Regions from separate parts of the Actinomadura geliboluensis genome, predicted to be linked through region 4. Evidence: riboswitches for the same ligand, from Rfam matches in the RefSeq annotation. Region 4 holds a riboswitch; each other region holds the start of a gene.
What was found. Region 4 has a riboswitch for cyclic di-AMP ahead of ACGFI1_RS02515 (CHAP domain-containing protein). Riboswitches for the same ligand answer to the same signal wherever they lie in the genome.
Positions count from the first base shown of each region.

Region 1: another riboswitch for cyclic di-AMP. It lies ahead of ACGFI1_RS16330 (hypothetical protein); the one in region 4 lies ahead of ACGFI1_RS02515 (CHAP domain-containing protein).
Region 2: another riboswitch for cyclic di-AMP. It lies ahead of ACGFI1_RS22530 (C40 family peptidase); the one in region 4 lies ahead of ACGFI1_RS02515 (CHAP domain-containing protein).
Region 3: another riboswitch for cyclic di-AMP. It lies ahead of ACGFI1_RS30370 (C40 family peptidase); the one in region 4 lies ahead of ACGFI1_RS02515 (CHAP domain-containing protein).

Region 1 is NZ_JBICUA010000004.1:420,428-427,512, reverse strand. It holds gene ACGFI1_RS16350 (polyprenyl synthetase family protein) at 1-712, shown strand, start outside; gene shc (squalene--hopene cyclase) at 799-2,664, shown strand; gene hpnH (adenosyl-hopene transferase HpnH) at 2,753-3,757, shown strand; gene ACGFI1_RS16335 (SAM-dependent methyltransferase) at 3,822-4,628, shown strand; gene ACGFI1_RS16330 (hypothetical protein) at 4,615-5,322, opposite strand; cyclic di-AMP (ydaO/yuaA leader) riboswitch at 5,332-5,475, opposite strand; gene ACGFI1_RS16325 (hypothetical protein) at 5,754-6,689, opposite strand; gene ACGFI1_RS16320 (helix-turn-helix domain-containing protein) at 6,924-7,085, opposite strand, start outside.
Region 2 is NZ_JBICUA010000006.1:520,642-527,726, reverse strand. It holds gene lysX (bifunctional lysylphosphatidylglycerol synthetase/lysine--tRNA ligase LysX) at 1-1,129, shown strand, start outside; gene ACGFI1_RS22545 (cytochrome P450) at 1,116-2,357, opposite strand; gene ACGFI1_RS22540 (LacI family DNA-binding transcriptional regulator) at 2,560-3,582, opposite strand; gene ACGFI1_RS22535 (LuxR C-terminal-related transcriptional regulator) at 4,073-4,303, shown strand; gene ACGFI1_RS22530 (C40 family peptidase) at 4,609-5,589, opposite strand; cyclic di-AMP (ydaO/yuaA leader) riboswitch at 5,593-5,799, opposite strand; gene ACGFI1_RS22525 (amino-acid N-acetyltransferase) at 6,069-6,599, shown strand; gene ACGFI1_RS22520 (RDD family protein) at 6,596-7,085, shown strand, end outside.
Region 3 is NZ_JBICUA010000010.1:281,116-288,200, forward strand. It holds gene ACGFI1_RS30355 (aldo/keto reductase) at 1-236, opposite strand, end outside; gene ACGFI1_RS30360 (TetR/AcrR family transcriptional regulator) at 385-972, shown strand; gene ACGFI1_RS30365 (TMEM165/GDT1 family protein) at 1,477-2,061, opposite strand; gene ACGFI1_RS30370 (C40 family peptidase) at 2,413-3,462, opposite strand; cyclic di-AMP (ydaO/yuaA leader) riboswitch at 3,468-3,615, opposite strand; gene ACGFI1_RS30375 (M56 family metallopeptidase) at 3,718-4,959, opposite strand; gene ACGFI1_RS30380 (BlaI/MecI/CopY family transcriptional regulator) at 4,964-5,344, opposite strand; gene ACGFI1_RS30385 (DUF4396 domain-containing protein) at 5,395-6,099, opposite strand; gene ACGFI1_RS30390 (MFS transporter) at 6,221-7,085, shown strand, end outside.
Region 4 is NZ_JBICUA010000001.1:530,990-538,074, forward strand. It holds gene ACGFI1_RS02505 (NYN domain-containing protein) at 43-1,308, shown strand; gene ACGFI1_RS02510 (C40 family peptidase) at 1,498-2,544, shown strand; cyclic di-AMP (ydaO/yuaA leader) riboswitch at 3,049-3,249, shown strand; cyclic di-AMP (ydaO/yuaA leader) riboswitch at 3,406-3,530, shown strand; gene ACGFI1_RS02515 (CHAP domain-containing protein) at 3,547-4,395, shown strand; gene ACGFI1_RS02520 (hypothetical protein) at 4,435-5,757, shown strand; gene ACGFI1_RS02525 (M48 family metallopeptidase) at 6,009-7,085, shown strand, end outside.

The DNA of each region.
Region 1 (7,085 bases), on a different contig from region 4:
CCGCCGGCACCGGCCCGCCGCGTGGACGGTGTTCGGCCCGTCCGCCGCCATCCTCGGCGGCGACGCGCTGCTCGCGCTGTCGGAGGAGCTGCTGCTCGACCAGCAGACGCGCGGCGCCCACTGGGCGGCGCGCGCGCTGACCGCCGCCACGCAGCGGCTCATCTCCGGGCAGGCGTACGACCTCGGCTTCGAGCAGCGCGCCGACGTCACGCTCGACGAGGTCGTCGCGATGGCCGCCGACAAGACGGGCGCGCTGCTGGCCTGCGCCTGCTCGATCGGCGCGATGCTCGGCGAGGGGCCGACGCCGCTCGTCACCGGGCTGACCGGGTTCGGCGCCGAGATGGGCCTCGCGTTCCAGCTCGTGGACGACCTGCTCGGCATCTGGGGCAGCCCGGAGACGACCGGCAAACCCGTCCTGTCCGACCTGCGGGCGCGCAAGAAGTCGCTGCCGGTGGTGTACGCGCTGAACGCGGGGACGCCGGAGTCCGCCCGGCTCGCCGAGCTGTACGGCAAGCCGGACCAGCCGTCCGAGGACGCCCTGCGCGAGATGGCGCGGCTGGTCGAGGCCGCCGGCGGCCGCGACTGGGCGTCCGCCGAGGCCGACCGGCGCATCGCCGCCGCGCAGCGGCACCTCGACGAGTCCGGCGTGGACGGGCTCGCCGCCGCCGAGTTCCGCGACATCGCCCTGTTCGTCACCTCCCGGGACCACTGAGCCCGCCGGGAGCACTGGACCCGGCAGGCCACCGAGCCCGGCCGTCCCGGCGCGGACGGCCGCCCGTGCGAGAAGGAGATCGCCGAATGACCACGACGGAAGCTCCGGGGCTCACCGGCGCGGCGGCCGCGGCCGTCGACGCGGCCCGCGGCCACCTGCTCGGCCTGCAGTCGCCGGAGGGCTGGTGGAAGGCCGAGCTGGAGACGAACGTCACCATGGACGCCGAGGACCTGCTGCTCCGCCAGTTCCTCGGCATCCGCTCCGAGGCGGAGACGAAGGACGCGGCGCGCTGGATCCGCGCGCAGCAGCGCGAGGACGGCACGTGGGCGAACTTCCACGGCGGCCCCGCCGACCTGTCCACCACGATCGAGGCGTACGTCGCGCTGCGGCTCGCCGGCGACCCGGTCGACGCCGACCACATGCGCCGCGCGGCCAAGTTCGCGCGGGACGCGGGCGGCATCGAGGGCAGCCGCGTGTTCACCCGGATCTGGCTGGCGCTGTTCGGCCAGTGGTCGTGGGACGACCTGCCCGTCATGCCGCCGGAGCTGATGTTCCTGCCGAGCCGGGTCCCGCTGAACGTCTACGACTGGGCGTGCTGGGCGCGGCAGACGATCGTCCCGCTGACGATCCTCGGGTCGCTGCGGCCCGTCCGGGACCTGCCGGTCGACCTCGCGGAGCTGCGCGCCGGGACGGTGCCGCCGAAGGACGCGAAGGGCTGGGGCTGGGCGTTCAACGCGCTCGACCGCGTCCTGCACGTGTACGAGAAGCGGCCGGTGCGGCCGCTGCGCACCGCCGCGATGCGCCGCGCCGCCGACTGGATCATCGCCCGGCAGGAGGCCGACGGCTGCTGGGGCGGGATCCAGCCGCCCTGGGTGTACTCGCTGATGGCGCTGAACGTCCTCGGCTACGACCTCGACCACCCGGTCATCAAGCGGGGCCTGGACGGCCTGGAGCGGTTCACCATCCGGGACGAGAAGGGCCGCCGGCTGGAGGCGTGCCAGTCGCCGGTCTGGGACACCGTCCTCGCGATGAACGCGCTCGGCGACGCCGGGGCCGCGCCCGACGACCCGGCGCTGGTGCGCGCGGCGCACTGGGTGCTCGGGGAGGAGGTGCGCGGGCCGGGGGACTGGTCGGTGCGCCGGCCCGGCCTGCCGCCGGGCGGGTGGGCGTTCGAGTTCGACAACGACGTCTACCCCGACACCGACGACACCGCCGAGGCGATCCTCGCGCTGCGCCGGACGTCGCTGCCGGAGGCGGACGCGCCGATCGAACGGGCCGTCCGGTGGCTGAACGGCATGGCGTCGCGGGACGGCGGCTACGGCGCGTTCGACGCCGACAACACCCGCGAGCTGTGCACGAAGCTGCCGTTCTGCGACTTCGGCGCCGTCATCGACCCGCCGTCCGCCGACGTCACCGCCCATGTCGTGGAGGCGCTCGCCAAGGAGGGCCTCGCCGAGACGACCGTGGTGAAGCGCGCGGTGGTGTGGCTGCTGAAGGCGCAGGAGGAGGACGGCTCCTGGTTCGGGCGCTGGGGCGCCAACCACGTGTACGGGACGGGCGGTGTGGTGCCCGCGCTCATCGCGGCCGGGGTCCGCCCGGAGAAGCCCGCGATCCGCCGCGCCGTGGCCTGGCTGGAGCAGCACCAGAACGAGGACGGCGGCTGGGGCGAGGACCTGCGCTCCTACGACGACCCGTCCTGGATCGGGCGCGGCGAGTCGACCCCGTCGCAGACGGCGTGGGCGCTGCTGGCGCTGCTCGCCGCCGGCGAGCGCTCCGCGGCGGTGGACGCGGGCGTCCGGTGGCTGGTGGAGAACCAGCGGCCGGACGGCAACTGGGACGAGGACAACTTCACCGGCACCGGGTTCCCCGGCGACTTCTACATCAACTACCACCTGTACCGGCTGGTGTTCCCGATCAGCGCTCTCGGCCGCTACCTGGACGGCTCCTCATGACACGGCTCGTCGGGCGGGTCGACGTCGAGGAGTACACGGTCACGGTGGAGACGACCGAGTTCACCCTGCCAAAGGAGGTCCGGACACAATGAGCATGCCGCTTCGCCAGAGTCTCCGCATCGGGGGCTACATCCTCCGCAACAAGCTGCGCGGCAGGGAGAAGTTCCCGCTGATCGTGGAGCTGGAACCGCTGTTCGCCTGCAACCTCGCCTGCGCCGGCTGCGGGAAGATCCAGCATCCCGCCGACACGCTGAAGCGGCGGATGCCGGTCGAGCAGGCCGTCGCCGCCATCGAGGAGTGCGGGGCGCCGATGGTGTCCATCGCGGGCGGCGAGCCGCTCATGCACCCGCAGATCGACGAGCTGGTCGGCGAGCTCGTGAAGCGCAAGAAGTTCGTCTTCCTGTGCACCAACGCGCTGCTGATCCCGCGGAAGCTCGACAAGTTCAAGCCGTCGCCGTACTTCGCGTGGGCCGTCCACATCGACGGTCTGCAGGAGCGCCACGACGCGTCCGTCTGCAAGGACGGCGTGTTCGAGGACGCGGTGGCCGCCATCAAGGAGTGCAAGCGGCGCGGGTTCCGCGTGACGACCAACACGACGTTCTTCAACACCGACACCCCGCAGACCGTCATCGAGGTGATGAACTACCTCAACGACGACCTCAAGGTCGACGAGATGATGATCTCGCCGGGGTACGCCTACGACAAGGCGCCCGACCAGGAGCACTTCCTCGGCGTCCAGGAGACCCGCGAGCTGTTCCGCAAGGCGTTCGCGGACGGCAACCGCAAGCGCTGGCGGCTCAACCACTCGCCGCTGTTCCTGGACTTCCTGGAGGGCAAGGTCGACTTCCCGTGCACGGCCTGGGCGATCCCGTCCTACTCGCTGTTCGGGTGGCAGCGCCCCTGCTACCTGATGTCGGACGGCTACGCGCAGACCTACCAGGAGCTGCTGGACGAGACCGACTGGGACTCCTACGGCCGGGGGCGCGACCCGCGCTGCGCGAACTGCATGGCCCACTGCGGGTACGAGCCGACGGCGGTCATGGCCACGGTCGGTTCGCTGAAGGAGTCGATCAGGGCGATGCGCGACACCTGACCGAAAAGCCCGGAGAGTGGGGATTTCGGCCCACTCTCCGGGCGTAACGATCTACGATGGCGGCATGGCTGACGAGTGGCCTCCGGCCGAGCTGGACTTCGACAAGCCCACCATCGCGCGCGCCTACGACGCGCTCCTCGGCGGCAAGGACAACTTCGCCGCCGACCGCGCGCTGGCCGACCAGACGGCCGCGCTGATCCCGGGCCTGCGCGAATCCGCGGTCGAGAACCGCAAGGTGCTCGTCCGGGGCGTCCGCTACCTGGCGCGGGAAGCCGGCATGGACCAGTTCCTCGACCTCGGCAGCGGACTGCCCACGGTCGAGAACACCCACGAGGTCGCCCAGCGCGAGAACCCGGACGCCCGCGTCGTCTACGTCGACATCGACCCGCTGGTCTCCGTCCACGGGCGGGCGATCCTGGCCAACAACGACGCCACGCGGGTGATGGTCGGCGACGTCCGCGACCCGGCGGCCGTCCTGTCGGACCCCGCCGTCGACGGCTTCATCGACTTCTCCCGCCCGGCCGTCGTCATGATGGTCGGGATGCTGCACTACCTGTCGCCGGACGTGGTGGACGGCGTCGTCGCCGCCTACCGCGACGTCCTGGCGCCCGGCAGCCACCTGTTCATGACGTCCCTCGTGGACACGGGCCTGCCCCAGCAACAGGAGCTGGCCCGCATCACACGAGAGAACCTGGAAGAGGGCTGGGCGCGCACGCCCGCCGAGATCGAGGCCCAGTTCGGAGACTTCGAACTGGTCGAACCCGGTGTGACCTACACGGCCCTGTGGCGTCCCGACGGCCCGGTCGACCCGGACAACCTCGCTCCGGGGGAGCAGCTCGGGATGGCCGGCGTCGCCATCAAGCTCCGCTGAGCTTCTTCGGCCGGTACGCCTTGTACTCGCTGCCCGAGTCGAGGCCGTAGTCGCGCGTCCGGTAGTCGGTGCCGTACCGGCCGCGCTGCTCGTACGCCCAGTAGGACGTGTGCGCCTTGTTGGCCCACTTCTCGAAGATGACGACGTGGCGCGTCGTGTTGGTGCCCTCGGCGTCCATCACGAGGTCGCCCTTCTTGAGCTCCGACATCTTGATGCGCTCGGTGTAGCGCGAGGACGTCAGGCCGACGGTGTTCGGCCCGGGCTTCGCGAGCCCGAGGGTCATCGCCACGAAGCCGGAGCAGTCGGTGCGGTAGCCGTTGTGGTAGTCGGTCTGGCTGTAGGGCACGCGCCGGCTGCTGTGGGGGTTCCACGTCTTCGCCAGCTCGATGACCTTCGAGCGCTTGTCGGTCTCGTCCGGCTTGGCGGACGACCCGGAGCCCTTCTCCGGGTCCGTGCGCGGCTCCGCCTCGGCGGAGCGCTGCTTGGGGATGCTCTGGACGGAGGCGACGGACGTGCCCGACTCGGACGAACCGGCCGTCGCCTGGAGGGTCGTCGCGGCCACGCCGATCGCGGCGAGGCCGAGGATCGCGCCGTTGGCGCGCGGGCTCAGCCCGAAAAGACCCGGCTTCCTGCTCTTCTTGCCCGTGCTGTCGTTGCCCGAGTTGTGATTGCCCGTGCTGTGCTTGCCTGTCAAGGGGGACTCCTTGCTTCCATGGGCCGCCTACCGGGTTAGCTGACGGGTTCGGACGTGGAAGTCGCCCTACGGCCTGTGAAACGGCCGATTCACCCCAGTGCACGAGGGTGGGTCCCCGGCTCCGCGCTATGGCGGACTCGGCGGGTGCCGCTGCGAGAGAGAGCGGCGCTGCTGTTGTAGGGCCCGTTCAGGGCGCGGGCGGCGTGCATGGGAGGTGCCGCCGGGCGACGCGTGGGGCGCGCCGCCCCCACCGGCTCGGTGCCAGGTGGGACAAGAACGCCTGGTGAGCGCCTTGGCGGGGGCCAAGCTACTCGGATCACCAAGCGAAGGCAAACCCCAGCAAAATCAAATACCCAGCTCAACCGCCCGGAAGCGGTTGCGGACGAGCGATGCGGGCGCCGGGCGGCGCCCGCATCGGCGGCCGTCCGGCGTCACGACCAGGGGGCCACCGGATACCACGGGATGATCTCCCGGCGGGCGAGCAGCCGCACGTCCCAGTAGAGGAGGCTGAAGACCCCGGCCACGATCAGCGAGGACGCCGTCAGGACCGCGACGCGGCGCGGATCGGCGGCCAGCCAGCGGCTCAGCCGGCGGCCCGCGAGATGGGCGAGCAGCAGGAACAGCACCGCCATGATCACGATGTTGCCGACCGACTGGAGGACGAACGCGGCGGCCCCGTACAGCGGGTTGTGGCTCTCCGCCGCGTCGCGGAAGAGCTGCCGGAACAGCGGGTACGGGCGGCCGATCAGGAACCCGCCGATCAGCGCGCCCATGAAGACCAGCGGAGCGTTGGGGAAGCGGCGCGCCACCCGGGCGAACGGGTCGCGGACGACGCCGAGCGCGGCGGCCCCCATGTAGATCATCGCCAGCCCGATCGCGCCGAACACCACCATGGACTGGACGCTGCGCGCGGACAGCGAACCGGGGGTGCTCTCGGCGGTCGAGAACTGCGGCATGCCGGTGCCCGCCAGGCCGACGATCGCGCCGTAGCCGGCTGACACCGTCACCATGCCGAGCGCGATCCAGCCGAGCGGCCGGAGCGTCCCGGCGAGCCGGTCCCACCGGCCGCCGGTGCCGCCGAGCAGCGGCGCGACCGTGCTGAACGCGGCCACGTTGCAGGCCGTGAACGAGCCGGCGAGCCCGCTCGCGAAGGCGAAGGCGATCCCGGCGGCGATCCCGGCGATCGGCGTCCCCTTCGCGTCATGGCCGAGGAGCGTGCCGGCGACGTTGTCCCCGATCGTCTGGTCGACGAACTTCGCCGACCAGACGACCGTCAGCAGGAATCCGGCGCCCGCGCTGAGCAGAATGATCAGCGCGCGGCGGCGCGGGAAATGGCCGGTGACGAAAAGGGAGGTTCCGGTCGTCACGGGTGCCGCCTTTTCAGGGCGCGGCGTGGGCAGGGTGTGGCTCTGATCTTGAGGCATGTCATTCCCTGGGGGCGTGAGCGATTCACGGCGCGGACTCGGTGCACGGGTCTTTTCCGTGCGCGGGGGTTTTCCGAGTGGAGGGGAGTGATCCGGCTCTCAGTATGCGGGCTCGTTCTGGGCGGTGCTTCTTCGCACTTGCTCGATCGCGGGGACGGGACGCCGGGCGCCGGGACGTCAGGACGTCAGCTCGCGGGCCGCGTCGGGGGCGGTGAGCGCGAGCAGGACCGGCGGGTCGTAGGGGCTGAGCGGGCGCAGCCGGACCTCGGCCGTCCGCACGGCGGTGCCGTGCCTGATCATGATCGGGCCGGCGGCGCCGACCAGCGCGTCCTCGGCGGC
Region 2 (7,085 bases), on a different contig from region 4:
CATCACGTCCCGCCGCGGCGAGCTGTCGGTCATGGCCGACCGGTTCGCGATCACGTCGAAGTGCCTGCGCCCCCTGCCGGAGAAGCACGCCGGGCTGACCGACCCCGAGGCGCGGGTCAGGCAGCGCTACGTCGACCTCATCGTCAACGACGAGGCGCGCAAGATGGCGCGGATCCGCAGCGCGACCGTGCGCGCGGTGCGCGACTTCTGGCACGAGGAGGGCTACCTCGAGGTCGAGACGCCCATGCTGCAGCCCATCCACGGCGGCGCGGCGGCACGTCCGTTCAAGACGCACATCAACGCGTACGACATGGACCTCTACCTGCGCATCGCGATCGAGCTGTACCTGAAGCGGCTCGTCGTCGGCGGCATCGAGAAGGTCTTCGAGATCAACCGGAACTTCCGGAACGAGGGCGCGGACTCCACGCACAACCCGGAGTTCACGATGCTGGAGGCCTACGGCACGTACCTCGACTACAACGACATGGCCGACCTGACCCAGCGGATGTACCAGAAGGCCGTCGTCGCGGCCCTGGGCACCACGGTGGTCGTCCATGACGGGGTGGAGATCGACCTCGGGCTGCCGGAGTGGCCGCGCATCACGCTGTACGGGTCGGTGTCGGAGGCGCTCGGCGAGGAGATCACGCCGCACACGCCGATCGAGGACGTCCGCAAGCTCGCCGACGCCCGCGGCATCTCGTGGGACCCGAAGTGGGGGCAGGGCAGGCTCGTCCAGGAGGTCTTCGAGGAGCTGATCGAGCACACGCTCGTCCAGCCCACGTTCGTCATGGACTACCCGGTCGAGACGTCCCCGCTGACCCGCCAGCACCGCGAGGAGCCGCTGCTCACCGAGAAGTGGGACCTCATCGGCTTCGGGACGGAGCTCGGCACCGCCTACTCCGAGCTGGTCGACCCGGTCGAGCAGCGCCGCCGGCTCACCGAGCAGTCGCTGCTCGCCGCGGGCGGCGACCCGGAGGCCATGCAGCTGGACGAGGACTTCCTGCGCGCCCTGGAGTACGCGATGCCGCCCACGGGCGGGATGGGCGCCGGCATCGACCGGATGATCATGGCGTTCACCGGCAAGGGCATCCGGGACACGATCCTGTTCCCGCTGGTCAAGCCCGAATAGTGACCGGCAGGTCGCGCAGGCCCCGCAGGACGAGGTTGTCCCGGTAGACGAGGCCGCCGCCCGCGGGATCGGTTCCGGCGAGGGCCACGTCGCGCTCGAAGAGCTTCTTCAGCGCGACCTGGCCCTCAAGCCGGGCCAGTGGAGCGCCCAGGCAGAAGTGGATGCCGTGCCCGAACGACAAGTGACGTGGCGTGTCCCGGCCTTCGGTGTAGCGGGTGAGGTCGAGACGGTCGGGATCGTCGAAAACGGCCGGGTCGCGGTTGGCGGCACCGGTCAGTAGTAGGACGAGCCTTCCGCGTTCTACGGGCGTACCGTCCAGCTCGACGTCCTCTAGGGCCGCCCTGAGCGTGAGCTGGACGGGCGGGTCGTAGCGGAGGAGCTCCTCCACGGCCGCTTGGACGTTCTCAGGCCGCGCCCTGAACAGCTCCAGCTGCGCTGGATCGCGCAGCAGCGCCAAGGCGCCGTTCCCTATGAGGTTCACGGTCGTCTCATGGCCCGCCACGAGCAGCAGTACGCACGTCGCAAGGAGTTCCTCCTCCGACAGGACGTCGCCGCCGTCCGAGACGCTCACGAGGGCGCTCAGGAGGTCGTCCTGCGGGCGGGCGCGCCGCTCGGCGGCGAGATCCCGGAAATACGCGGCGAACTCCTCGCGGGCCGTCTCGCGCTGGGCGATCTCGTCCTCCGGCAGGAGGAAGTCGGGGTCGAGGCCGCGGGCGAGGCTGTCGGACCAGCCCTTGAACAGGTCGCGGTCCCGCGGAGGGACGCCGAGCATCTCGCTGATCACGATGACGGGGAGCGGGTACGCGAGCGTCGCGATCAGGTCGACCTCGCCGGACACGCCGTCCAGCAGCTCGTCGACCAGCGCCTCGACCCGCGGCCGCAGCCGCTCGACGAGCCGCGGGGTGAACGCCTTGCTCACCAGCCGCCGGAGCCGGGTGTGGTCGGGCGGGTCCAGGGTGAGGAACGACCGGTTCCGGACCCGCGACTCGCGCCACAGCCCGCCGCCCTCCGGCCGGTGCCCGAACCGGGGGTCGCGCAGGACCTGCTCGCACAGGTCATAGGACGTGGTGACGCGCAGGCCGACCTCGGTGCGGTGCAGGCGGCGCCCACCGGCCGCAAGGCGCCGGTAGTGCGCGTACGGGTCGGCCCGGAACGCCGGATCCCCTGGATCGAAACCGAGCACCGCCGCGGCCTCGGCCTCCACGACCTGGGCTGTCCTGTCCTCCATATCCCCAGTCACCCGGAGATCAGACGACATGTCAATAGTGCTCCGGGCGCCGCGCGCGCCGGGCTTGTCGCCCTGAAGGTCGGGGTTGATCGCTTTCGCGTGCTCCGCCCCGTCTCGGGGGCTAATCCGGCGGGCCGCAGGGGCCATCCCGCACGCGGTGACGGTGGCGGGCCGGGGCCTCATTGCCCCTGGCCCATGGTGGTCAGGCGCTTTCGCGGATCACCAGTTCGGGGCGCTGGACGACCTGCCGGTGCTGGTGCGACTTGCCCTCGCCGATCTCCGCCAGCGCCAGTTCGGCGGCCTCCCAGCCCAGCTCGCGGCGCGGCTGCCGGATCGTGGTCAGCGGGACGGCGGCGCTCGCGGCCAGCTCGATGTCGTCATAGCCGATGACGGCGATGTCGTCAGGGACGCGGACGCCGAGCCGGGTCAGCTCGTTGATCAGCCCGATGGCCAGCAGGTCGTTGGCGCAGAACACGCCGTCCGGCCGCGGGGACAGGGCCATGACCTCGTGGGCGGCGGCCTGGCCCTCGGTGGGGCTAAGGGCGTCCTGGACGAGCGTGATGGGCTCGCCGAGACCCGCCTCAATGAGCGTGCGGGCGGCGCCGTCGCGGCGGTCGACGCAGGGCAGCGGTTCCGGGACGCCGGTCACGAACACGATCCGCTCGCGGCCGATGCCGAGCAGCCGCGCGGCGGCGATCTCCCCACCCGCGAAATGGTCGACCCGGGCCGAGCACGCGTCGGCCGAGTCGCGGTCGATCACCACGACGCTCATGCCGGCGGCGCGCAGCCGGGAGATGTCGCCGGGGTTCCCTCCGACGGGGATGATCAGGACCCCGGCGGCCTGCTGCTCCTCCAGGAGCTCCAGCGAACGGCGCTCCTTGGCGGACGAGTGGTCGCTGGAGAGCCAGAGGGCGTCGTGGCCCGCCTCGTTGAGGGCCGCCTCGGCGCCGCGCGCGACATCGGACGCGTACGGGTTGGCGAGGTCCTCGACGACGATGCCGAAGGCGCGCCGCGGCTGGTCGCCGAACTCGCCCGCGGTGCGCTCGGGGCGCCGCCGGAGCCGGCGCGCGGACTCGTTCCGCACGAATCCGAGCTCCTCGATCGCCGCGCGGACGCGGTCACGGGTAGCTTCGGCCACGAGGTCTGGCCGGTTTAGGACATTCGAAACGGTCCCAACTGAGACTCCAGCCCGCCTCGCGACCTCACGAATACTGGTCTGTGGCAACTCGCTCCTCGTCCCGACCCAGGAGTGTTTCCCCAGGTAGTGGAGTTATGCGCGGTACAGAGCGAATCGAGCGACTACGGAACGTCGCCGATCGGACGCATACCGCATTTGGGCAGCGCTTGACGGGCCGGATCCGGCCGCCTAGCGTTCCGAGCCGAAGCGTAGCTTGAAACGATTCACGATCTTGCTCAGCGGCAAGACGCGGCGAGTCCGACGAGGAGGGCCGGATGCGGATGGCTGGCGATCTCATCCCGTCTCCCTCGGACGACCAACGAGTGAATCGTCACCCGGAGTTCCCCCGTACGACCCCGCAATCGGCCAGGCGGCCACCTCCGGCCAAGCTCGTGAGACAGCAAAGGAACCCGATGATCTAAGTCCGGAGGGCTCCGGACCCGGCAACCCAACGCGCGTACAGATCGAGGCCCAACCCGTGCCTGTGCAGCGGACGGCTGCATCCCCGCGGTCATCACCACGGACGAGGGAGGACGGAGTGGAAACAGCCACACTCGCACGTCGTGGCACCGACGATTTCGGGCTGAGCGAGGAGGAGATCCGGCTGCTCGCCCAGATCGCGAGCGGTGTCACCGCCGATGTGGCGGCACGCAAGCTGGAGCTGAGCGCACGGACCTTGCGGCGCCGGTTGCGGACGATCTGCGACCGGCTGGAGGTCAACACTCCTATCGAGGCCGTGGTGTGGGCGGCCCGGAGGCAGCTCATCTAGCCGGCTTCACCCCCCGACGCTCGCCAGGGGACGGGCGAGCGTCACCGAGAGATCCAGGCGGCGAACCGAACTCCGTCCGACCCCGCAGCGGCGGCGCCGGCGCCCTGGCAGGTAGGTCCCTGCAGGTGGCGTCGCCGCGGACGGCGTTCAACCCCCCATGGATCCCATAGTCATGCGCACCTCCGCAGTCATGCGCACATTCGCGGAGTAGGCGCACACCCACTCAGCCTTGCGCACACCCGTGCTCGCGAGCGCACGCGCTTCGGTGGCGGGAGCCAGGCGTCCCGGACCGAGCGTGGGCCGGGTCAGGCGACGCGGACGCCGCCCGCGAAGGGCCGCCCGTCCATGGAGGCGATCTTCACGACGTCGCCGGTGTGCGGCGCGTGGATCATCTTGCCGCCCCCGATGTACATCCCCATGTGGTGCAGGTCGGCGTAGAAGAACACGAGGTCGCCCGGCTGGAGCTGGCTGCGGGACACGTGGGTGCCGGCGTTCCACTGGCTGCCGGTGTAGTGCGGCAGGTTGATGCCGACCTGCTTGTAGGCCCACATCGTCAGGCCGGAGCAGTCGAAGGTGCTCGGCCCGGAGGCGCCCCAGACGTACGGGCGGCCGAGCTTGCCCATCGCGTACCGCAGCGCCTGCGCGGCCTTGCCGGTGCCGATGACGGGGAGCTTCGCGAGCTGGGACGGGTCCCGCTTGACGATCGTGCCGCGGACCTTCTCGTAGGCGTCGGTGACCTTCTTGCGCTGCGCGTCGAGCTGGGTCCGCAGCTGCTTGACCTGCGCGGCGCGCGATTCGGCGGACTTGCGGGCGCGCTGGGCGGCCTGCATCGCCTGCATGAGGCCGAGCACCTTGGTGCTGTCGCGCTTGGCGAAGTAGTTGAGGGTGGCGGCCTGGTCGAGGACGGCCTGCGGGTCCTGGGAGGCGACGAACGAGACCGTCGGATCGGAGCCGCCCTGCATGTAGCTGGTCGCGGCGAGGGTGCCGACCTTCTGCCGGATCGCCTGGAGCGACTTCTCCTGCCGCTCGGCGTTCTCGGTGGCGACCTCGGCGGCGCGCTTGGACTGCGCGAGCTTCACCTTCAGGCCGTTGTACTGCTCGGTGAGCTGCTCCAGCTGGTCGGCGAGCTTGAAGGCCTGGGAGCGGAGTTCTTTGGTGGACGGCTCGGGATCGGCGTGCGCGACGGCGACGGTGTGCGGAGCGGCCGTCAGCGCGACGAGCGCGCCGGCCACGGTGACCGCGCGGCCGCGGAAGCGTCGAAGGGAAGCAGACCGCGAGTGCTGCACGAGTTCTCCTCTCCTCGACCGCCTACCGGGTTAGCTGACGGGTTGGGGCCGGAGCAGCCCGTCCGCGAGCGTGCGCGGGCCAGGCCGCGGCGCTGCGGATTCACCCCTGCCGGCCGCTGCTTCGGGGCAATCCCCGGAAACGCTCCGAAAGTGGGTCCCCGGCTCCCCGGGGCGCTGGTTCGCGGCCCGTGGACTCGGCGGTTCGGCCTCCGTTCTGCGGGTGGCCGATGTCAGCGATGGACACTAACGGAATGCGGATTGGATGCCAACCAGATCCTGAGAAGTCGCAGGTCGGACGGGCGGGGCGCGCTTCCACCGGCGGCCTCCGGGGGCGCTGAGCGATGTGTTCTGGGTCACTTTCCAGAGGCCCGAGCGGCCTATCTAGTCGCTTTTATCTAGTCACCCTTCTGCTGTGCTCACCACGCGTATGCGCACGCCGACGTTCGGCAAGGTCCGGTGTTCGATAATCTCGCCTGTTTGTGGAGGTCGTGATCCGGCGTGCCCGTACCGCCGATGTTCAGGAGATCCGCAGGCTGGTCGATCTGTACGCCGGGTCGGGGCGACGCCTGCTGAAGAAGTCGACGGTCAAGCTGTACGAGGACGTCCAGGAGTTCTGGATCGCCGAGGACGTCCAGCGAGGGACGCCTGGGCGCGTCGTGGCCTGCGGGGCCCTGCACGTCATGTGGGAGGACCTCGCGGAGGTCCGCTCCGTCGCGGTGGACAAGGGGTACGGCGGACGCGGCATCGGCCACCGCATCGTCGCCCGGCTGCTGGAGACGGCGCGTGAACTCGGCGTGCGGAGGGTGTTCTGCCTTACCTTCGAGGTGGACTTCTTCGCGCGCCACGGCTTCGAGCAGATCCTCGGTACACCGGTGTCGCCTGAGGTGTATGAGGAGCTTCTCCGCTCTTACGACGAAGGCGTGGCAGAGTTCTTGGACCTCGACCGGGTCAAGCCGAATACGTTGGGCAACACCCGGATGTTGCTTCGCCTGGAGGACTGCCCCAAATGAGCGATTCCCCCCACCGCGGACGGCGTTACCAACCGCCGCAGGGCCAGGGTGCCTACGGTCCCCCGCCCCCGTACCAAGGTCCCCAGTGGCAGCAGCAGCCACAGCACCAGCAGCAGCCACAGCAGCAGTGGCAGCAGCCCCAGCAACCTCAGCAGGACTGGGGGCGCTCCTACGAGCCGTCCTACGACCAGTACGGCGACTCCCAAGGCTCCTATGGCGACCCCCACGGCTCCTACGGCGGCTCCCACGGCAGCGAGATGGAACTGGCGCCCATTCACCGCAGGGCCGGCGCCAGGGTCATCGACAACGCCCTCGTCGCCGTCTTCGGGTTCGCGCTCATCCTGCCCGTGACGGTCGCCGCGTTCGGCCTGGGCGGTGAAGGCGGCAACGACGAGGAAGAGGGCGGCATCTGGAACTGGCCCATCATCTTCACCCTGTTCTTCGTCATGTCCGTGCTGCCGTTCCTCTACGAGGCCGTCCAGCTGT
Region 3 (7,085 bases), on a different contig from region 4:
TCCTCGGGCCGCAGGGCTTCGCGGATCACGGCGTTGGCGAAGCCGAAGCCGTAGAACTCGGCGGTGTCCACATGGTCCACGCCCAGCTCGACCGCGCGGCGCAGCAGCGCGACGGCGTCGCCGGGACGGTCGCGCAGGCGCTCGAGCTGGGCCGCGCCGTAGCCGACGCGGGACACGGTGCGTCCCGCGAACGAAGCGGTCGCCGGGCTGGCCTCACGTTCATCAGGTGTCTCCATGCCCTGCACCGTACGAACATCAAATGACAGATGTCAATATCTGTCATCCGAACTACGTAGGCGGCCGACAGGCTGACAGGCTGACAGACTTTGACATCCGTCAGTCCGTTGCCGTACGTTCGCGCCCGTAGAGGGACGGGGAGATCTGATGCGCGCAGGCCCGCTCGACGCGGAGACGATCGTGTCAGCCACCGAAGAGGTGCTGCGCCGCCACGGTCCGGAGAAGACGACCGTGCTCGATGTCGCGCGGCTCCTAGGGGTGAGCCACGGCAGCGTGTACCGCCACTTCCCGTCCAAGGCGGCGCTGCGCGAGGCCGTGATCCGGCGCTGGCTCGACCGGGCGCGCGACCAGCTCACCGCGACGGTCCGGGCCTCGGGCCTGGCCCCGCCCGACCGGCTGCACCTCCTGCTCACCACCATGTTCACCACGAAGTGGACGAAGGCCCGCGAGGACCCGGAACTCTTCGCCACCTTCCGGGTGCTGGCAGCGGATCACAGCGCAGTCTCGTCCGCCCATGTCGACTTCCTGCTCGCCGAGATCCGCGCCATCATCGCCGACGGCATCACCGACGGCACCTTCACACCCGGCGACCCAGACGGGATCGCGCGCGCCGTCCTCGATGCGACCACGCGCTTCCACGACCCGATCCACGCCGCAGAGTGGCACTCCCCCGAGACCGAAGCGGAGTCCGAAGCCGTCATCTCACTCATCCTCAACGGCCTCCAAACCCGCTAACCCCCGCACCGACCCGCGAAACGGCTGGTTCCCTCGGAAGAGGTAGATCGGCGAAACCCGAGGCCGGTGAGTGCTTTCTGCCTGTGGGGCGCTTGCGAGGGGTCCGGGGGCGTTTCGGGCAGTTCGCCATCGTTGGTGCTCACTTGCCCCCCGGGCGCGTGCGAGGGGTCCAGGGGCGCCTCGGGGGTCGGTTGGCCGGGGGTCGGTCGGCCGGTGGGGTTGGCCCGGGGGGGTTGGCCCGGGGGGTTGGCCGGGGATCGGTCGGCCGGGAGGTTGGCCGGGGATGGGTTGGCCGAGGGTGGGTTGGCCGAGGGTGGGTCGGCCGAGGGGTGGGTCGGCCGAGGGTGGGTCGGCCGAGGGGTGGGTCGGCCGAGGGTGGGTCGGCCGAGGGTGGGTCGGCCGAGGGGTGGGTCGGCCGAGGGTGGGTCGGCCGAGGGGTGGGTCGGCCGAGGGGTGGGTCGGCCGAGGGTGGGTCGGCCGAGGGTGGGTCGGCCGAGGGGTGGGTTACATGGTGAAGGCTTCTATGAGGGTCCAGATGGCGAGGCCGGCCATGCACAGGCCGCCGATGCGCTGGACGGTCTTCAGCGGGACCCTGTTGGCGATGAAGCGGCCCGCCAGGAGGGCCAGGGCCGAGACCGACATGAGGGCGGCGGCGGAGCCGATCGCCGTCGGCAGCCATCCGTTGGTGGCGGCCAGGTTGGCGGTGGTGATCTGGGTCAGGTCGCCCCACTCGCTGATGAACACGGCCGTGAAGGCGGCCACGTAGGACGGCCAGAACCGGGTGACCCTCTGGCCGGCCTTGTCGTCCTCGTCGTCGTCCCCTCCGCCGCGCATCAGCACGATGGCGCCGAAGGCGAACAGGGCGGCCGACACGAGCTTGACGGCCATGCCCGGCAGCAGGCTGAGCAGGCTGCCGGCCCCCACGGCGATCGCGACGTGCACGATGAACGCCGTGGACGTGCCGAACCACACGTAGAGCGGACGCATGCGCGTGCCCATGGCCAGTGAGGCGAACATCGTCTTGTCGGGCAGCTCGGCGAGGAAGATCAAGCCGAACGCGGTGAGAATCGCGAGCGGGTCCAGGGTCATGGGCGGTGCCTTCTTACGGGGCCGGGCCGCGGACTTCGGCCGGCACCCTGGCGGGCGACGGGAGGACCACTCGGCCCGGCACGATCGGACGGCCCGCACGGTCGTACGGGCCACGTCATGCCGTGGCCGAAGGTCTCGTCCACCCCTTCGCGGGGCCCGATGGCCGGGACGTCCAAGGATGTCCAGCGTGTCGACCAGCGGTATTACAGGACTACTCCCCTTCGCCGGGCCCCAGTGTAGCCAACACATCCGGCAAGGCATTAGACCGGCGCGGCAAAGGAGCCGTCCCTGAATGGAAGCGTCCCCGTCACCCGGGAACGGGTGACGGGAACGCCGGTCGGGGGAAGCGTGTCAGGCGACGCGGACGCCGCCGGCGAAGGGCCGTCCGGCGAGCGGGCTGATCTTGACCACGTCGCCGGTCTGCGGAGCGTGGACCATCTTGCCGTTGCCGATGTAAAGCCCCATGTGGTGCAGGTCGGCGTGGAAGAACACCAGGTCGCCGGGCCTGAGCTGTGACATGGACACGTGCGTGCCCGCGTTGTACTGGGCGCCGGTGTAGTGCGGGAGGTTGATCCCGACCTGGGCGTAGGCGTACAGGGTCAGGCCGGAGCAGTCGAAGCCCTTGATGTTGGCGCCCTGCGCGGTGCCGTAGGACGGGCCGGACGCGGTGCCGCCGCCCCAGGAGTAGGGCACGCCGAGCTGGCTCAGGGCGGCTCGAACGGCGGTCATGGCCTTGGCCGAGGCGCCGCCGGGGTCCACGTTGGGGATGGGCCCGCCGTTGCCTCGGATGGGCGTGCCGACGCCCAGCTTGGCTTCGACCTTCTTGAGCCTGGCCTGGAGCTCCTTGCGCTTCTTCTTGGCCTCGTCGGTGAGTTCGCGCACCTGCTTCGCGCGCGCTTCGGCCGATTTGCGGGAGCGCTCGGCGGCCTGCATGGTCTGGAGCAGGTGGGCGACGCGGTCGCCGTCCTGGCGGGCGAAGTAGTTGAGCGTGGCCGACCGGTCAAGGACGCTCTGCGGGTCCTTGGCGGAGGCGAAGGCGACGGCAGGGTCCGCTGGGCCGTTCTTGTAGCTGTCCGCTGCGAGCTTGACGATCCTGGCGCGGGCGTCGTCCAGCGCCTTCTTCTGGCGGGCGGCGTTGCCCTCGGCCACCTTGGCGGCGCGCTGGGCCTGCTTCAGCCGCTCGCGCAGGCCGTTGTACTGCTCGCTGAGCTTCTCGGCGTCGTCCGCGAGCTTCTTCTGCTGCGCGGTCAGCTCCCGGCGGGACGGCTCGGGCTCGGCGGAGGCGGGCGCCGGTGCGAGGAGCGCCGCGGCCACGGCGGCCGATATCGCCCATGCCGTGACGGTTCGGGGGGTGCGGGTGCGGCGTTTCGGCGTGCCGATGACGGCAGCGCGTCGCTGCATGCGGTCGTCCTCCTCTGTGCCGCCTACCGGGTCAGCTGACGGGTTCGGGCCAGAGTCGCCCTACCGCCCCGCGAAGGGAGCGGATTCACCCCGGTGGAGATCGGGTCCCCGGTTCCCGGGCCGATGGGCCACGGGATTCGGCGTCGCCATCGCCGCCCCCGGCGGGGGCTCGTCACGGTGGCTCCTACGCAGCGTAGGAGATAGCCGCCTCATTCGCCACTCAAGCCGCGGATTACGGCAAACGTCCCAGACGCATCAGCAGAGCAGGGCCAGCCGACCGATCGCGAGAGCCGCGCCCGCGAGAGGCACCGCGACCGCCGCCGCCACGAACACCGGCGCCACCACCCGGAACGCCCCACGCGGCTTCACCTGCTCACCGGCCTCCAGCCGCCGCACCCGCGCCGCCAACGCGTCCATCCCCGCCCCGACCGCCCCCAACTCTCCACACGCGCCGAACGAGCCGGTCTCGACAACCACACCGCAAACGTCACGGGTTCCAGGCCCGCATGGCATGCCGCCCGCTTCACGCGACCCGGTCGCGGCGAGCGAGCCAGTCGCGTCGAGCGAGCCGGTCACGTCGAGCGAGCCGGTCACGTCGAGCCGGCCGGGCGCGGCGAGCGGGCCGGTCACGTCGAGCCGGCCGGGCGCGGCGACCACTCCGCCAATGTCGTGGAGTTCGGCTGTGTAAGGGGCGCCGGTCACTTCGGATGAGGGTTGTGAGCCTGTTGCTGCTAGTGAACCGGGCGGGTTGGGGGTGCCTGGTGGTGAGGCGAGTGTGTGTAGGGCTTTGACGAGGGTTCGGGGGCCGTGGGTGTGCGCTGCTGTGTCGTCCGCTGCCATTTCGAGTAGTAGCGGTAGCCGTGCTTTGGCTCGGCGGACGGTTGGTAGCCAGGGGAGGAGGGCGTGCGCCAAGTCCAGGACGAGCAGCAGTGCATGGTGGCGTTGCCGGAGGTGGGCTCGCTCGTGTGCGAGGACGGCTCCGAGTTCGGCGGCGCTCAGTGCGTCCTGGGCTCCCGTGCTGACCACGATCGCGCGGCGGCGCGCGGACAGGGAGTAGGCCACGGGCACCGGGTGGTCGAGTACGAGGACGTCCGCGTGCCGGGTGTGCTGGCGGGCGACGAGGCGCAGCATCTCCCAGTGGCGGCGGCGGTGCCGCAGGGCCCGGACCAGGCGCGGCACCCCGCGGGCCAGCCTCGTCCCGCACGCCGCCAGTAGGACCAGGCTCGCCACGGCCGCCGCGATCATCGCCTGGGTCTCGTGGTGGGGCAGGCAGTCGCGCAGCAGCGTCAGCAGTCCGTGTCCGGGCCCCGGGGGCGAGATCAGCGCGACCGCGACGACTCCGGCGCTGGCGATGACGGTGCCCGCGAGCGCGGCCGTCCAGCAGGCGACCGCCGTCCGTGGGCCGAGGGCGCCGGCCCGGATCCGATCGAGGACCGGCCCGGCCAGGCACCCCAGCAGGACCGCCGAGGCGACGAGCGCGCCGACCAGGACGATCACGGCGTCACGCCTCGTCGCCGTCGGACGTCCGGCGGCGCAGGGCGTCCAGCAGGTGGCGGGCGTCCTCGGCGGGGACGCTCTCGGCGAAGCGGGCGAGGATCGCGCCGTGGTCGGGGGCGTCGGTCAGCGCGTCCAGCATCAGTTCGACGGCGTACTCCTCACGCGCCCTGGTCGGGCCATAGCGGAAGGCCGTCCCGTCCTGGGTGCGTTGTAGGAGCCCCTTCTGTGCGAGGCGTTCGGCCACGGTCTGGACGGTGTTGTAGGCGAGCGCCTTGTCGGAGTCTTCGTTGAGCTTCGCGAGGAGTTCTCGCACCCGCAGTGGTTCGGGTGCCGCCCAGAGGACGTCCATGATGGAGCGTTCGAGCGACCCGCCCAGTCCGGCCACGCGCTCACCTCCGTCCTGCCCACATTGTGCCGGAGCACCGGTGCGCCGGGTCAGTGGTGGTACTGGTGCACGACGGCGTGGCCCTTGCCTCGGCCGATCATCCACCGGTTCACCGGCGTGGTGACGATGAAGGCGAGCAGGAACGCTATGGCGAGCGCACCCCAGAACAGGGGGTCCGCCAGGCCGGCGTCCATCGCTCCCGGGATCGCCACCATGGCCGCGTTGTCCAGCACTTCCATGACCGCGATCGAGACGGTGTCGGCGGCCAGCGCCACGCCGAACGCGGCGCGCAGCGTCAGCCCCGCCTTGAGGACGCCGCGCATGGTCAGGGCGTACCCGAAGACGAACGCGAGGAAGACCGCCAGGACGATCGTGGCCACGTTCGACCACCCCAGCGCCGTCCCGATCACCATGCCGAGCACCTCGCCGATGGCGCAGCCGGTCAGGCAGTGCAGCGTCGCCTGAGCCGCCATCCCCCACGACACCGACCCGGCGCCCCCATGCCCGTCCGCATGACCGCCCGCATGACCGCCGTGCTCGCTGGGCCCGCCATGTCCCGCCGCGTGGTGTGCACCCGCGGCCTGCTTGCTCGCCTGCGCTTGTCCGCCGTGCTCTCCGGTGTGGGACGTCTGCCCGCCGTTGCCGCTCGCGTGGTGGGCATGACCGGCTTGCCCAGGCGTGTGGGACGCCCCACCGGGCGGGTGGGCGGTGTGCGGGGTGTGGGGGGCGGGGCCTTCGCGGTCTTGGGCGGTCATTTCGGGGGCTCCTTCAGGTTTCGGGAATCAGCGCGGGGCGCCGGGGGTTGCGCGGGGAACTATACCCCCCTAGGGTAAGCGACCGCTGGAGATATACCCCCTAGGGGTAGAAGGAGGAGTCATGTCCGGACGTTCCGCACCGCCCGCCGCGCGCCGCTGGTGGGCGCTGGCGCTGATCGCGACCGCTCAGTTCATGGTGATCATGGACACGTCGATCATCGGGGTGGCGCTGCCCCGCATCCAGGCGGATCTCGGGTTCTCGCAGGAGAACCTGTCCTGGGTGTTCAACGCCTACGTCGTCGCGTTCGGCGGCCTGCTGCTGCTCGGCGGCCGGCTGTCGGACCTGTTCGGCGCCCGCCGGCTGTTCTCCACCGGGTGGGTCGTCCTGCTCGCCGGGTCCGCCATGGCGGGCGCCGCCGGGAACGTCGGCGTGGAGCTGGCCGGACGCGCCGTCCAGGGCGTCGGCGCCGCGCTCATCGCGCCCGCCGCGCTGACGCTGCTGATGATGCTGTTCGGCTCCGAGCCGCGCGAGCTGACCAAGGCGCTGTCCCTGTACGGGGCGGCGGCACCGGCCGGCGGCACCGCGGGCGTGTTCCTCGGCGGCGTCGTCACCGAGTACCTGTCCTGGCCCTGGGTCTTCTACATCAACATCCCCATCGCCCTGATCGCGCTGGCCGCCGCGCCCGCGCTGATGCCCGGCGGCGGGGGCGGCGCCCGCGGCAGGGTGGACGTGCTCGGCGCGCTGACCGTCACCGCGGGGCTGGGCGGCCTCGTCTTCGGCGTCGTCCGCGCGCCCGAGGTCGGCTGGAACGCGTTCGAGACCTGGGCCGTGCTGGCCGCCGGGCTGGTGCTGCTCGGAGTGTTCCTCGCGCTGCAGGCGTACCGCCGTGCCCCGCTGATGCCGCTGTCGATCTTCCGCGCGCCGAACCTGGCCGCCGCCAACCTCGCGCAGCTGCTGCTCGGCGGCGCGTGGATCCCGATGTGGT
Region 4 (7,085 bases):
GAGAAGCTGGGCAGGCCCCTCCCCGAACCGGTCCGGCAGTCGGTGGTCGAGGCCGCCGCCGAGCTGATCGGGACGCTGCCCGCCGACGAGGTCCCGGTGCCGCTGCGCCGGTTCGCGCGGTTCGAGCGCCGCAAGCGCGCCAAGCTCGCGGGGCAGCACATCGCGGCGGTGCTGGAGAAGGACGCCGCGTTCCGCGGCCGGGTCGCCGAGCCGCTGCGGGAGGCGCAGGCCGACCTGGTCGGGGAGGTCGAGGCGGGGCGGGTGCCGCCCGCCGCCGACCCGGTCCGGGTCGCGGTGCTGGCGTACCTGCTGCGGCCCGCCGGCTGGACGGGGCTCGTCGACGCGGCTCGCGCCGAGCTGGAGCGCTCCGCGAGCGCGTCGGAGGAGGAGGCGGCCGAGCGGCGCGTCGCGGCGCTGAAGGAGGAGCTGGCCGCCGCGCGCTCCGCGCGCTCCGCCGAGCACGAGAAGCTGCGCGCGGAGCTGCGCGAGGTCAAGGCCGAGGTGGCCGAGCTGCGCCGCAAGCTGCACGACGCCCGGACCCGGTACCGGGCGGCGGAGGAGCGCGCGGACACGGTCGTGGCGGACGCCGAGCGGCGGCTGGCCGCGGCCGGGGAGTCGACCGCCGCGGCGGAGAAGGAGGTGCGCAAGCTGCGCGCCCGTGCCGAGCGGGCGGAGACGGCCGCGGAGGCCGCCAAGAGGGCCGCGAGGGAGGGGCGCAACGTCGACGACGTCCGGCTGCGGATGCTGCTCGACACGCTCGTGGACGCGGCGCAGGGCGTCCGGCGGGAGCTGGCGCTGCCCGCGACGATCGTCCGGCCGGCGGACGTGGTCGGCGGGCTGGAGCCGGACCGGCTCGCGCACCGCACGCTGCCGGGCCGGGCCCTGTCCGACAGCGACCCGCAGCTGCTCGACCGGCTGCTGGCGCTGCCGCAGGTGCACCTGATCGTGGACGGCTACAACGTCACGAAGACCGGCTACGGGGAGCTGCCGCTGTCGGACCAGCGCAGCCGGCTCGTGTCCGGGCTCGGCGGGCTGGCCGCGCAGACCCGCGCCGAGGTGACCTGCGTGTTCGACGGCGCGGAGCTGGACGCGCCGGTGGCGATCGCGGCGCCGCGCGGCGTCCGGGTGAAGTTCAGCGCCCCCGGGCAGACCGCGGACGAGCTGATCGGCGAGCTGGTGCAGGCGGAGCCGCCGGGCCGTCCCGTGGTGGTGGTGTCCTCGGACCGCGAGGTCGCCGACGCGGCGCGGCGCGCCGACGCCCGGCCGTGCCCGTCCACGCTGCTGCTGCGCCGGCTCGGCCGGTCCTGACCGGGCGCCACCGGTTAAGGACGGTTTAAGGCCGCGATAAGGGACGGGTCGCAATCCGTGACCTGCCCCTCACGGAAAGTGGACGTAGCCCGTCGATCTCCATCAAAGAGTGACGAATCGGTTGTGACGGTTGTTGCCCCTCGCTAATGTCGTCCGCTGACGTCGTGGACGAGAGGGGCGAATCCGACCGTGGCCAAAGATCTCATCGGGGCACCGGCACGCGAGCGTGACCGGAGGGGCGGCCCCGCGAGCAGAGGCGCCTCCCGCCGCCTGGCGGCCGCCGCCTGCCTGACCGTGACCGCCGCCCTGGTCTCCCCCCCGGTGGTGGCGCACGCCGACCCCAGGCCGACCAAGGCCCAGGCCCAGAAGAAGCTCGACAAGCTGAGCGAGCAGTTCGACCAGGAAGTCGAGAAGTACAACCAGAACCGGGAGAAGCTCAAGGTCGCCAAGAAGAAGTACGACGCGGCGACCAAGGCGAGCAAGGAGGAGCAGGCCACCTTCGAGCAGCAGCGCTCCAAGATCGCCCAGATGGCGGCCGCCGCCTACAAGAACGGCGACTCCACGGACGTGACGGGCTTCGTGGGCAGCAAGGACCCGCAGTCGATCCTCGACCAGGCGGCCGTCTTCTCCCACCTGTCGCACGAGCGCAGCTCCCAGCTCACCCAGTTCCTCGCCACCGCGCAGCGGCTCCGCCGCGAGCAGTCGCAGGCCAAGGCCGCCTACGACGAGGTGAAGCAGAAGCAGGCGGAGCTGAAGAAGAAGAAGGTCGAGCTCGACAAGCAGGTCGAGAAGCAGAAGGCGCTGGTCCGGCGGCTCGGCGGCGGCTCGTCGTCGTCCTCCGGCGGCGGGCCGACCGGCGGCACCTACACCGGCCCGGCGAGCGGCGCCCCGCGCGCGGCGCTCGACTTCGCCTACGCCCAGCTCGGCAAGCCGTACCAGTACGGCGCCGAGGGCCCGGGCTCCTACGACTGCTCGGGCCTGACCATGAAGGCGTGGGCCGCGGCGGGCGTCAGCATCACCCGCACCACCAACTCGCAGTACGCCGCCACCAAGCGGGTGGCCAAGAGCGACCTGCAGCCGGGCGACCTGGTCTTCTTCAGCAGCCTCGGCCACGTCGGCCTGTACGTGGGCGGCGGCAAGATGATCCACGCCCCGCGCACCGGCAAGAACGTCGAGGTCGTCAGCATCACCTCGGGCTACTACCTGAGCAACTACTACGGCGCCGGACGCCCCTGACGCGTCCCGCCGCGCCCCGCCACAGGGGCGCGGAACGGCTCCCCCCGACAACGGACCAGGGTTGACCTGGTCCGTTGTTAATTTTGGGGGGGTTTGCCTTCTCTTGGGGCTTTGGTACGTTGTCCTCACTCACGGCGCCCTCCAGACGCCGTGGTCACGCGACGCCCACCAGGCGCCGCGGCCCCACGCGGCGCATCAGTCCGCCGCGTGACGGCGGCGCGAGCCACGCGCCGCACCCCCTCGGGACGGCACGGCCCACGCGCCGTCCCCGCGGCGCCCTCAGGGTGCCGCAGCGGTCCGCACGCGGACCGCGGCCGGCCCGGCCCACCGTGCGCACGCCCGCAGCGGCATGGCGCTGAGAGCGCGGCCACGGCGGTCCATCCGGGTCAGCCTCCCCGGACGTCCCCCCTTCAACGGGACGGTCGTCCGTGCACAACATCAGGCGCCGCTCGTTCGCACGCGGGAGACAGGTCCCGCGCCGGGCCCCATCTCGCCCCCAGGAGCGCAGCGGCAGCGCCGAATCCGCCGCAGCGCGGAACCGGGGAACCACATCGCCGGAGTCCGGGAGTCCTCCCGGACGGGCATTCCGGCACCCGGGGTGAATCGGTGCGTCTCTCCCGGCCCCGTTCCGGTGGAGCCCGCCGTAGGGCCAGCTTCCTCGCCCGAACCCGTCAGCTAACCCGGTAGGCGTCTGGAAGAGCGAAGGAGAGATTCCGCAGCGTTACCTGGGCGTGGCCGCCCATCATGCGGCCACGCCCGGACCCCCTGCGCTCCGCGGGCCCCGCCCGCCGAGCGCTCCCCATCCGAACCGGCGTGCCCGATGGCGGGCACGTCACCGCCGAGTCCGCGGCCGCGCCGGCGCGCCGTCCGCGGAGCCGGGGACCCATCCAGTCCCATCACATCGGGGTGAATCGGCCTGCCCAAGGGCGGCCGTAGGGCGGCTTCCACGCCCGAACCCGTCAGCTAACCCGGTAGGCGGCATGGAAGTCGAGGAGACCCCCCGTGCCAGGCGCACATCGCAAGAAGATCCCGGGCAAGCACCGCAAGGCGCGCCCCCTGTCCCTCCCCTGGCGGACGACCGGCGGCGTCCTCGTCGGCGCCGCCGTACTCGGCACCGCCGCGGTGACCGCCCAGGCGTCCGTCCTGCCGTTCGGCTCCGCCCCGGCGGCGACCACGGCGGCCGACGCCGCCGTCGCCAAGAAGGCGGACAAGGGCTCGTCCGGAAACTCGTCCAAGGACGCCTCCAAGGGCGGGCGCAGCGGCAAGGCCGCCAAGACGCCGAAGCCGTCCGCGCCGTCCCCCGGCAAGACCGCGAAGGGCGAGCCGGAGCCGGCCGCCGCCGGACCGCAGGCCGCGGCCTCGCGGCCCACCGCCGATCAGGCCATCGCGCTCGCCCGGTCCCAGGTGGGCGTGAAGGAGGACGACGGCGGCGAGACCAAGTTCCAGCAGTGGTACATGAGCACCTCCCGCGCGCAGCAGACCCTCGCGCGCGACGGCGGCTCGCTCGGCGGCTACAGCGACGCGAACTGGTGCGACATGTTCGTCTCCTGGGTCGGCGAGCAGATCGGCTTCACCGACCAGATCGGCAGCGACGCCTGGACGGTCGCCCACGCCCGCTGGTTCCAGGAGCACGGCCGCTGGGGCACCGAGCCCAAGCCGGGCGCGATCGTCTTCTTCGCCTGGGACGGCGGCAAGAAGGTCACCGACATCCGGCACGTCGGCATGGTGATCAAGAAGGTCGGCGACGGCACCGTCCAGACCGTCGAGGGCAACACCGGCAACGCCGTCAAGGTCAAGGTGCGCTCCGCCGCCGACATCGTCGGCTACGGATACCCCGACTACAAGTCGTGACGGCCTCCCCGGCGGCGCGGGCTGCATAGGATCGCGCGCATGGAGGACGCTCGGGACCAGGACGATCCGGAGCGGGACGCCCCCGAGCGGGACGGCCCGCGGCACGGCGGTCCCGTCACGCGGCGCAGGGCCCTGGTCCTCGGCGCGGGCGGGACCGCCGCGCTGCTCGCGGGCGGCGCCGGGCTCCTCGGCGCGCGGGCCGGCGCCGGCGCGGCGCCGCAGGCCCGCGCCGCCCGGGACGGCGCGTCGCGCGCGGCCGGGCCCTTCAGCCTCGACGCCGCCGGGACCGTCCTCGCCAACCGCGCCCGGGCCGTGCGGACCGGCGACCGCTTCGCCTTCCTCGCCACCGTCGGGGACGCGCCCGAGACGTTCCAGGACGCCCAGTCCCGCATGTACGACAACCTCCGCAGGCTGCCCCTCGAAGGCTGGGAGGAACGCGCCGTCGACGTCCAGGCCGCGTCCGAGGACGGCGCCGTCCTGCGCGTCGAGGTGCGCTACCGGCTGCGGGGCTTCGACAAGGGCCACGTCGCCCGCACCCGCTACCTCGCGATGGCCCCCGGCTCCGGCACCTGGACGATCGCCGGGGACGGGACGTCCCGCGGCCTCACCGACGACGCCGAGATCTGGGACGGCGGGCCCCTGACCGTGGTCAAGGGCCGCGGCAGCCTCGTCATCGGCGACACCACCGGCCTCGACGGCATCGCCGCGCGCCTGGACGCCGCCGTGCCGGTCGTGACCGGCGTCGTCGGCCGCGGCTGGGCGCAGCGGGTCGTCGCGCTGGTCCCCGCCGACGCGGGCCTGGCGTCCGCGCTCGCGGGCCCGGGGCAGAGCCTCGGCGAGATCGCCGCGCTCGCCACCGTCGCGCCGGCGGGCGGCACCGGCCGCGGCGAGGACCGCGTCATCGTCTCCCCCGGCACCTTCGGCCGCCTCAACGGCCTCGGGCGCGACGTCGTCCTCACGCACGAGCTGACCCATGTCGCCACCGGCGGCGCCCGCGACCGGCGGACCCCGCTGTGGCTCATCGAGGGCTTCGCCGACTACGTCGGCTACCGGCGCGTCAAGATCAGCGTCCGGTCGGCGGCCGGCGAGCTGCGCCGCGAGGTCGCCGCCGGGCGGCTCCCGGCCGCGCTGCCCGCGGCGGCCGCCTTCGCGGGCGGCTCCCCGCGCCTGTCCCAGGCGTACCAGGAGTCCTGGCTCGCGTGCCGGATGGTCGCCGACCGGTACGGTGAGGCGACGCTCGTGCGGCTCTACCGGGCCGCCGGACGCGTCCCGGAGGCCGCCGCGCTGCGCGACGTGCTCGGCCTCGGCCGGGACCGCTTCACCGCCCTGTGGCGCGAATACGTGAAGAAGGAGCTCGCATGAGTGAGCGGAGCGAGTCGGGGGGCGTGGGGGGTCGTCCCCCCACAAAGAACACGACTGAGCGGAGCGATGCGGGGGGCGTGGGGGGTCGTCCCCCCACAAAGAACACGACTGAGCGGAGCGAGTCGGGGGGTGTGGGGGGTCGTCCCCCCACAAAGAACACGACTGAGCGAAGCGGGTCGGAGGGCGTGGGCGAGGCTGGGGTGGGTGGGGGCCGAGCTGATGGAGACCCGGCCGAGAACGACGGCGCGGGGATGCGGCGGCCTCGGGTCGCCGCCGCCGTTGCCGCCGGGGTGCTGTTCGCGGCCGTGGCGGCCGTGCTGGCGCTGACCACGCCGTGGAACCCGCTGCCGGGGCACGTCCCGGGCGGGCATGTGAAGGCCGACCCGGCGCTCGACTTCTCCCCCGCCGAGATCGCCCGGTCCAGGGCGTTCGACTCGGCCGTGAACCCGCCCGCCTACGCGGGGCTGCTGGTGGGGCTCGCGGTGGTGCTGGCCCTCGGGTTCACCCCGCTCGGCGCCCGCCTCATCGGCCGGGTCACCGCCCGCACCCGCCGCCGCCCCCTCAAGATCGCGCTCGCCGCGGTGGTCCTCATCACCGTGCTGCGCCTGGCAGGGCTGCCGTTCGACATCTGGCACGAGTCGGTGCTGCGCCGGTACGGGCTGTCGACGCAGAGCTGGTCCGCGTGGCTCGTCGACCAGCTGAAGTCCCTCGGCGTCAGCTGGGTCATCTACACGGTCGCGCTGCTGCTCCTGTACGCGGTCGTACGGCGGTTCCCGCGCTACTGGTGGACGGGCGCCGCCGCCGGCGGGTTCGCGCTCGTGGTGTTCGTGTCGTTCATCTACCCGATCGCCGTCGAGCCGGTGTTCAACAAGTTCCACTCGCTGCCGCAGGGGCAGTTGCGCACCGACCTGCTCGCCATGGCGCAGCGGGACGGTGTCCCGGTGAAGGACGTCCTGGTCGCCGACGCCTCACGCCGGACGACGTCGCTGAACGCCTACGTGTCCGGGTTCGGCTCCACGCGGCGGATCGTCCTGTACGACACGCTGCTGAAGTCGCCGCGCCCGCGGATCGAGTCGATCGTCGGGCACGAGCTCGGCCACGCGAAGCGCAATGACGTCCTGTGGGGGACGCTGGTGGGCGCGCTGGGCGTGGCCGGGGCGCTGTGCCTGCTGTACCTCCTGATGACCTCTCCGCGGCTCCTGCGGCGCGCCGGGGTCGATCCCGGCGGCCCGCCCGGGGACGCGTCCCGCGGGCGGGCGGCGGCGGACCCGCGCACCGTCGCGCTGGTGCTCGCGCTCGTGGCGGCCGGGACGCAGGTCTCGGCCCCC